DNA from 4 places in the Cytobacillus sp. FSL R5-0569 genome. Region 1 is predicted to be linked to each of the others. Evidence: riboswitches for the same ligand, from Rfam matches in the RefSeq annotation. Region 1 holds a riboswitch; each other region holds the start of a gene.

Region 1 (2,203 bases):
TAAGAGTTGGGTGGCCATAACAGGTGAACCGCCCATTGCTAGGGTCACATTTGCACAATCATTAATAGTTACTGTATTTGTTAAATGATGAATGAGTGGGGTATGTTCTTGTAACTGCTGAAAGACTCTCTCAACTGCTTCACTTGAAATCGCCATTATCTTTCCTCCATCTTTGCTTTGTTGTATAACTCATAAAAATGATTTGTCGGACCATGCCCATTACCGAGTGCTAGGCTATGCTCAATCGCTATGGAAATATAATTTTTCGCAGACTGTATGGCCTCAATAAGTTCTTCCCCTTTTGCTAACCCAGCAGCAATGGCAGATGATAGAGTACAACCTGTACCATGGGTGTTTTTTGTCTCTACTCTTCGACCATTAAACCAGTTGAAACTTTGTCCATCCCATAATAAGTCATTCGGTTCTCCTTCTAAATGTCCACCTTTTAATAAGACGGCTTTTGGCCCTAATTCATATAATTTTTTACAAGCTTGCTCCATATCATCAACCGTGCGAATTGTCATACCCGAAAGTACTTCAGCTTCAGGAATGTTTGGCGTAATTACAGTCGCAAGTGGTAACATTTTCGCTTTTAATGCTTCAATAGCTTGTTCCTTTAAAAGATGATGTCCACCTTTTGAAACCATAACAGGATCTAACACAATCACTTTTGGACTATAATGATTTAAACGGTCTGCGACGATTTTTACAGTCTCACTAGATGACAACATCCCGATTTTGACAGCATCAACTTGGATATCATCAAACACAGCTTCTATTTGGTCTTTTATAATATTGATTTCTATATCCTGTACCGAACGTACCTCTACTGTATTTTGAGCGGTAATCGCCGTAATGACGGACATGCCAAACACACCATTGGCGGAAAAAGTTTTAAGATCTGCTTGAATCCCAGCTCCTCCTCCTGAATCAGAACCTGCGATCGTTAATGCTGTTTTCATTGATGTAACCTCCAATAGCTTTATTCTTAATTAATACTCTTAATAAACCATATCCTAAAATTGCTCCAGTAAACGAGCTCACCATAAATGCTGGTAGGAATCCGAAAAGGGTTGCTTCTTGTCCTAAAAGTAATGTACTAATCGGATAAGTCGCTACTGCCCCTATCATTCCTGTTCCAACGACTTCACCTAGTGCTGAGAAGCCAATTTTTTTCGTTTTTTGATAAAGGAACCCTGCAAGTAATGCGCCAATCATACTCCCGGGGTAGGCAAAAACACTTCCAGTCCCCATCATATTTCTCAATGTAGATGAAAGAAACGCTTGACTAACGGCATACCATGGTCCAAGAAGTACAGCAGATAATACATTCGCCAAGTGCTGAATCGGAAAAATTTTCGCTATTCCAATCGGAATAAAAATGAGACTACTCGACACAGTAGTGATGGCTGCAATCGTTGCCGTCATCGTCATTTTTTGGATTTTATTCATAGACCTTTCCTCCTTTCGATAAAAATAAAAAAGCCGCTATTTTGAATAAGCGGCTTTGGTCATCATGATATGTATGACGTCACTCGCTTCCCTACGCTAGTATTAACTAGATCAGGTTCAAAGGGTTCATCTCAGCCAAGTATTTGGCACCCCTAGCATTTATTCATATATAAAAAAAATCCTCTACTTCCAAAAGGAAGCGAGGACGACTACATCGACACACTTCCCTCCACTGGTACAAACCAGATCAGGTTCAAAGGGTTTTGAACGGCATTCAATCTCAGCCTCTATGTGAAGGCACCCCCAGTGAAAACTTATAATATATGATGTCAATATAACATGAAATGATAGAAATGAAAATAAAAAACATTGGATAGAAACGATGTTGCGACATAAAACGTTATGATATGATATTTTATATAACATTCGGGAGGACAGTCTATGGAAGATAAGAGTATTGTACTTATTGGGTTTATGGGGGTCGGAAAGACATCCATAGGCACGGAATTAGCTAAGAAATTACAGTGGGGTTTAATCGACACGGATGAACGCATTGAACAACAGTTTGGGATGTCAACTTCAAAAATTTTCCTTGATCATGGTGAAGAAGTTTTTCGAAAAGCTGAAAGCGAATTGATTGAACAACTATCTGCCGAAGAAAAACAGATTCTTTCATTAGGCGGCGGCGCCTTTTTAAACAGTAAGAACCGCGAAATTTGTTTACAAAACAGTACCGTTGTCCTTATCGAGC
Region 2 (2,203 bases), 200 kb from region 1:
ATCGCCAATTCCACATAATAACCTAGCAAAGATGAGCATATAACTATTATCTAACGAACTATACAGGATGGTACCTAGCCCGTTTAGCAGTGTTCCAGCGACTAGAAATACATTGGGACCAAATCTATCAGAGAATAATCCGATGGGAATTTGCAATCCAGCATAAGCAAAAAATTGAATACTCGTTATCAGCCCAATCGTTGCTGCAGTTAAATGAAATTCTTCCATTAATTGATCAGTAATTAAACCAGGTGCTGTTCTTTGACTAACCATAAATAAATAGGCTAAAAGTAAAACACCAAATACAACCCATCTGTACTTACTTTGTTGTTTATTCATTTTTAAAACGCCTTCCTCAATTTAACATTCGTCTCTCATTATACGCTTATTGTCATTATATATATATAGGAAGTTTATATGTCTATGAGGGTGGAGAAGTAGAAGTCATTTCTATTGACTAGATGAGTAGTTTTTGAAGTCCGAACTTCTTTTTAGGAAAATCCGATACAACAAATTGTCTTTATTCCATAAACAAACCTGATACTACAACGATTATAAAGGGTATGATGTTAACAGAATTGAGTTAGTATGAACTAACCTTATTCTGTTAACACTATTCCCGCTTTCATTTATGAAGTTTTATGCATATGTTTTATCACTTAGCCACTTTTCTTGGGTATAAGCCATTTCCCAAAAAGCTAATTCATATTGACAGCTAATGGTAAATGCCATTTTCATTTTTTCTTTTTCTGTTTCAGATGCCATTTCAGCAAGCCGATCAAGATGATGAATTTGTTCCAGTACAAGTTTAACAAACCATTCTCCACCGTATGTATCAATCCAGGTACGATAGATTTCTTCTTTTGGTTTTGCCCCTTTAAAGCTCTGCCCAATATCATAATAAATCCAATAACACGGAAGCAAACTAGCGATGACCTCGCCAACTGTGCCTGTCTCTGCTACACGATATAAATGGGATGTATATGCATAGGCAGTAGGAGCGGGTCTAAACTGGTTTAACTCTTCTTCAGAAACTTTTAATACCTCCATAAATTTGTTATGTAACCCTAGTTCAGCTTCATAGGTACCTTGCGCATGCGAGGCCATTCTTGAGGTCATATATAAATTCTCTGCTTTAGAAGCAGCGATTGCTTGCACACGAGCAAAATGTGATAAATAGTAAGAATCTTGTAACACATAAAAGCGGAAACACTCAATTGGTAAATCTCCCTTAGCAATTCCTTTAACAAAAGGGTGTTCAAAATTCGCTTCCCATATATCATGGACTTCTTTCCTTAACGATTGTGTAAACGTTTCTTTTGTTGTCATCATTTCTACCTCTTCTCTTTTTTTTATCGAGCATAAAAAATCCAGAAAAGCGAAAAACCACTTCCTATAAGAAAGTGGTTACTGTATACATTATTCATTTAGTTATAGTTATAATGTTAACTAAATTTATATACGCCACTTCCCTACGCTGGTATCAACCAGATCAGGTTCTAAGAGTCTTAAAGTTATTACACTTTAATCTCAGCCTTTTAAAGGCACCCCTAGTGGATTTATTCAATTATGCTTTCAAAGTTATGTTATCATCTTATCAATAAATGTCAACCTAAATGAAAACTGCAAGTTTAGTAAATAAGCAATGTCGAGCTTCTCTTTCAGTAACCATTATGAAACAAGTTGGATGAATGCTTCAACTGACGTAATACCCGGCTTAAATTGGCATTGACTCAAGGATGGATAACACCAAATATTCTCCAAGCATTTAAACTCTCTGCCGTTAGACCAGACCCTCCCCCCCCTTCTCGTTCGGTGAAGTTTTTCTTTATAATGAAAGCTTTCGACTTTTTATCAGCTTAAAATATGTTTATACTAGAATTATGATTTTGGATAAAGAATGGGTGAATACTACTTGGAAACACATATTTTTTCAAAGGGAGAAGAAATCGCCAACGCGATCGTACACGGAATTGGTGCGCTATTAAGTATTGCGGCTCTCGTCATTTTAACTGTTTTTTCATCCTTATATGGAACACCTTGGCATATTGTCAGCTTTGTTCTTTTTGGTACAACGATGGTTATTTTATATTTCTCATCAACTTTGCTACATAGTTTACCTGCTGGAAAAGCAAAGGATGTATTTGAGATTCTCGATCATTCTTCCATTTACTTTTTTATTGCTGGAACGTTCACACCGTTT
Region 3 (2,203 bases), 2.1 Mb from region 1:
CGTCCCTTTGCTAGACTACCAGAATCAATTACTCGGTGCAGTGACAGTTGTTGGATTTAACGATAAGATGCCTAAGGAAGCATCGGATCCGATGAGCAAGCAACTGCTGAAGTTTCACCTACAAGCATCTTCTATGTTTGGCTATCGATATAAACAAGGAAAAATTGAACAATACTGATTGAACGTTCAATCGACCGTTTTAACATCTAGTAGAATAAAATACTAGTGAGAAAATTAAGTTGTTATTTTAAAAATATCCTTTTCTGCGAATAAATTGGAGTTTAGCTTCGACTTAGTCTCACATTTGCTGATATAAGCTCTTTACTGATTTATCAACCTACAAAATAAGTCCATTTTATTGAAAAAGGCCGCCATAAACAAAGATGACGACCTTTTTTATCTTAGTTCATCGTCAATCCATGATCAACGACTAGATTTTGTCCCGTAATCGCTCTAGCGCCTGGAGAGGCTAAGAAAACAACGGCTTCTGCTACGTCTTCTGGTTTTGTCACACGGCGGATAGCAGAGTTATCAGCCACAATCGCAAATACCTCAGGGGTAGTAACAGCACTTGCATCCGTTGTTTCTAATAATCCACCGGAAACCATATTCACATTAATATCATACTGTCCGAGCTCTTTGGCCATATTGCGTGTAAAGCCAATTAATGCCGCTTTGGCTGTTGTATATTCATGGTAGGCAACGACTGGGTTCTGGTAAAGATTCGTGCCAATACCAATCACACGGGCTTGCTGTGAATCCTTTAGAGCCGGAAGAGCAGATTGAACAACATTTAAGCTTGCTTTTATCGCGCCTTCAAACTGGGTTTGATAGCTAGCCCAAGATAATTCCTCTACTTTCGCCTGTGCCACAGGATCAAATTTAAATTGAACTAATGCATTATTTACAACGATATCCAAGCGACCAAAATGAGCAATTGTGTCTGCTACCATTGCTTTTACTGCTTGATGATCTCTTACATCAGCTTGGATAGCCAATGCACGATCTTGTCCGATTTTTTCAACTACTGCATCTGCTTTTTCTTTATTATTAAAATAATTAACGACTACTTTGTAGCCCTCCTTACCAAACTTTTCAGCAATTGCAGCTCCTAATCCACGACTTGCTCCTGTTACTAACACGACTTCTTCTCTCACGCTATTCCCTCTTTTCAATAGATGTAATTAAAAATGTTCAGGGAAACAAAACAAAAGGCTCCCCGAAAATGGAGAGCCTACCATACATATGCATATAGTTGGAAGATGCTCCCTACGATCGTCTTAACGAACAGGTTCTAAGGGTCAGGTTTTAACCTTCTCAACTCATTTTCTGAGTCCCCCTGCAACAATTTTTAATTATTTTTAGTTTAGCATACAAATAGTTTCCTAGCTATGAATCGAAGTTCATTTCGAAACTGACCATTTGCTTTATGTTTCTCACCATTGTTTTAAACGGGGATTCTTATCTAGAATCGATTCATATTGTTTCTCATTACCGTAGAGGCTATTCGGGTCAAGCAGCTTATATCTCTCATATTTTTCTAATCGATCTTTTTCTTTTGCCCAGCCTAAATGCTTGACTCGCATTGTGGATAAACTGTGGGTAAGTTGGAAGATGTTTTCTGGAAATCTCCCACAATGCTGTGGTGTTTCTTTCCAGACAGGCTGAAAGGTTGATCTAACTCTTGCTAGAAATGGACGGTATAAGAAATGTGCTTGCCAGTATTCATCTTCACGATAATGGTCTTCATCCCACATATCATACAGTCTAAAACAGTACAGGTCGATAGTATCCTGTTTAACAAAGTCATCAATATAATCAATAAAACTCTCCTCAAACCATTCATCTGCGTCAAGATTTAATACCCAACCTAAAAAACCATTCGTTGCTTCTAACCACTGTTGTTTTCTTAGTTCCACTTCATTGGCAAACTGGGAGCTTGCATTCTTGACCAATTTAATTGGCATACCTTTTAGTTCTTGCAAGAAAATCGATATAGTCTGATCAGTACTAGCATCATCTATAATCACAGCTTCATCGATAAATGGCTTTACTTTCTTTAACATCGTTTGTAAATAACGACCTTCTTCATTCTTCACAATCATCGATAAGCGAATTTGATGGCTTTCTGCTTTTTCTGGATAAATAGGTAGTTCGCTATAAGCATACTGACATTTTTCTTTAAATGCGGGTATGCCTGTAA
Region 4 (2,203 bases), 2.2 Mb from region 1:
ATCGTGTTTATGCGCAAAAGAGAGAAGGGGAAGTCAGAGAACTGCGCGCAAATTGTGTTTACGCGCAAAAGAGAGCAGGGAAAGTCAGAGAACTGCGCGATCGTGTTTACGTACAAAAATCACAAGAAAGAAAACAGATGATGTTGGTTTAAACTACCGTAGATAATAGTTGTTGCAAATTCATAAATAATCAAGAGTGTTCATCGTTAGATTGACATTGACGGAAGAAAAGTGCTGCTAAAAAAAGTAAGGATAAAGATGTGTCTACTCCCCCTCTCAGAAATCCAAAAAGAAAACTGCCGGTCTCAAGGAGAAAATAGAAGAGAAGATGTTGGTTTGTCTAGCTGCTTTTGGCGCTTTCATTTTGCATGGTTATCTTATGGATATCACGCCGATGTACATGTCACCCTGATTCCACAGTTCATTCATCGTGCGAAAATCCCCCAAAACGTTGACTTGAAAAAAAGGCCCTGCGTTCCCCCAGAGCCTTTAGATGATTATGATTAATATGCTTTTTTAAGAAGGACCTTATTGGCTGTTGTGTAAAGCATGACAACGACTAAGGCACATACGATAAAGGTAGGTAGCATATATGTTCCGTTATATACGAGTGAGTAAAGTGCGACAGGTTGATCTGCCGGAGCATAGGCACCAAATAGGATAATGCCTGATAAATAATGGCATAAGAAGCGTAAGAAACTTCCTAAGAAAACGCCACTAATAACATACATGTTTGCTTTGGCAAATTGGCCGTCTTGATAATTTTGCACAACTTTATTCATATAGATGCCTGCGAGTCCGACAACAGCAAAGGCTACGAAATAGTCAATGATCCAAGAGGCGAAATGAAAAGGAACAGCTCCTGTTAAGATTTGAAGTCCTCCTAATAGTAAGCCCGTTAAGACGCCGCCTTTAACACCCCAACGAAAGGCCATTAAGAAAACCGGTACCATAGCAAGTGAGATGGACCCACCTTGTGGCCAAAATCTCCCCATCAGTAAGCCTGATAAGAAATCAAGTAATAATGCCAAAGCTGCAAATATAGCAATTTCCACCATAAAAAGTGTTTTATTTTGTTTCATGTTTTTCCTCCTTCTCCGAAAAGAGAAGCGAACGAGTAAACCTGTATTACTTTTTTGTCATGAAAAAAAGCAATACATAGGCGGTGATGGATGCCTAGTATTGCTCATATCCAAAACCACGATCCCTACGCTAGCATTATCTAACAGGTTCTTAGGGTCAGAACGAACTCGCTCACTCTCAGCCATATTAGGCTCCCCTTGTGGAAGTATTAAATTTATCCTCGGTTAGAATATACTATGACTTTCATCAGAATTCAAGAATCTTTTTTTGGTAGTAAAAAAACAAATTATTTGTGAAACTTATTCCCTAGATAGTCGTAGAATAATCAAGGAGTGATTGATATGAAGAAGGTTTTTGAAGTAAACCATCATGGAAATCATATATTAATCGAAAATTATTGGATTAACGGAGAAAAGTTGTATGTAAATGGTGAATTACAGGATGAAAATTTAGGTCTAGCATTAAGAGGGGATTTGAAAGGTAAGTTAGAAGATTCAAGTGAAATTAAAGTAACTATTGGCGGTTTCTTTACTATTAATTGCAAAATATTTCTTGAGAATCGTTTAATTTTTTCATCTTAATAAAACTTACGGAGGTAGAGGGTATGGTAGGGTCAATGGATCCTGATAGGTTTATAGATCATTGGTTAAGAGAAGATTTTAAAACAATTTATGAAGCAACTTCAAAAGTGTTTCAAGGAATGGTTTCATTATCGGCATTTATTGAGATGAGCGCAGCTTTTAATGAAGGTGTGCGTAGTTATCATCTTACGTCACGGACGGATGTCTTAGGCATTGGTCAGTTCGTATGGGTAGATAACTCAAAAGCAAAAGCAGTTGTGGTTGGATTCGATGATAAATATACAATTGTCAGTTTCTATTTGAAACCCTACTTTGTCTTTCCAGAAACAGATAAGATTTATACAAAGAATGAATACATTATGCCGGTGATGGATGATTGGTTTGTTTTCTGGGGTGGCACAAATGAATTTATTAATTACCATTACGTATATGAACATCAAAGGTACGCGTATGATCTATTAAAGGTGAAGGATGGCTCTACATATAATGGTAGACCTGAAAAAAATGAGAGTTATTACGCATTTGCAGAGGAAGTTATC

The links. A riboswitch is a leader RNA that binds a small molecule or an ion and turns the genes downstream of it on or off. The one in region 1 is predicted to bind thiamine pyrophosphate.
Region 2: linked by a shared signal. The riboswitch ahead of tenA (thiaminase II) and the one ahead of thiW (energy coupling factor transporter S component ThiW) in region 1 are both predicted to bind thiamine pyrophosphate.
Region 3: linked by a shared signal. The riboswitch ahead of MKX78_RS01855 (3-oxoacyl-ACP reductase) and the one ahead of thiW (energy coupling factor transporter S component ThiW) in region 1 are both predicted to bind thiamine pyrophosphate.
Region 4: linked by a shared signal. The riboswitch ahead of thiT (energy-coupled thiamine transporter ThiT) and the one ahead of thiW (energy coupling factor transporter S component ThiW) in region 1 are both predicted to bind thiamine pyrophosphate.

The regions. Positions count from the first base shown of each region.
Region 1 covers NZ_JBBOWW010000001.1:2,479,213-2,481,415, forward strand. Annotated here, with positions in the region: gene thiM (hydroxyethylthiazole kinase) at 1-156, opposite strand, end outside; gene thiD (bifunctional hydroxymethylpyrimidine kinase/phosphomethylpyrimidine kinase) at 156-962, opposite strand; gene thiW (energy coupling factor transporter S component ThiW) at 931-1,452, opposite strand; TPP riboswitch at 1,524-1,616, opposite strand; TPP riboswitch at 1,660-1,767, opposite strand; gene MKX78_RS12725 (shikimate kinase) at 1,894-2,203, shown strand, end outside.
Region 2 covers NZ_JBBOWW010000001.1:2,677,693-2,679,895, forward strand. Annotated here, with positions in the region: gene MKX78_RS13630 (MFS transporter) at 1-339, opposite strand, end outside; gene tenA (thiaminase II) at 640-1,329, opposite strand; TPP riboswitch at 1,453-1,562, opposite strand; gene trhA (PAQR family membrane homeostasis protein TrhA) at 1,916-2,203, shown strand, end outside.
Region 3 covers NZ_JBBOWW010000001.1:342,330-344,532, reverse strand. Annotated here, with positions in the region: gene MKX78_RS01860 (IclR family transcriptional regulator) at 1-178, shown strand, start outside; gene MKX78_RS01855 (3-oxoacyl-ACP reductase) at 402-1,157, opposite strand; TPP riboswitch at 1,250-1,351, opposite strand; gene MKX78_RS01850 (glycosyltransferase) at 1,437-2,203, opposite strand, start outside.
Region 4 covers NZ_JBBOWW010000001.1:269,281-271,483, forward strand. Annotated here, with positions in the region: gene MKX78_RS01475 (hypothetical protein) at 1-152, shown strand, start outside; gene thiT (energy-coupled thiamine transporter ThiT) at 504-1,082, opposite strand; TPP riboswitch at 1,187-1,291, opposite strand; gene MKX78_RS01485 (hypothetical protein) at 1,425-1,664, shown strand; gene MKX78_RS01490 (M23 family metallopeptidase) at 1,688-2,203, shown strand, end outside.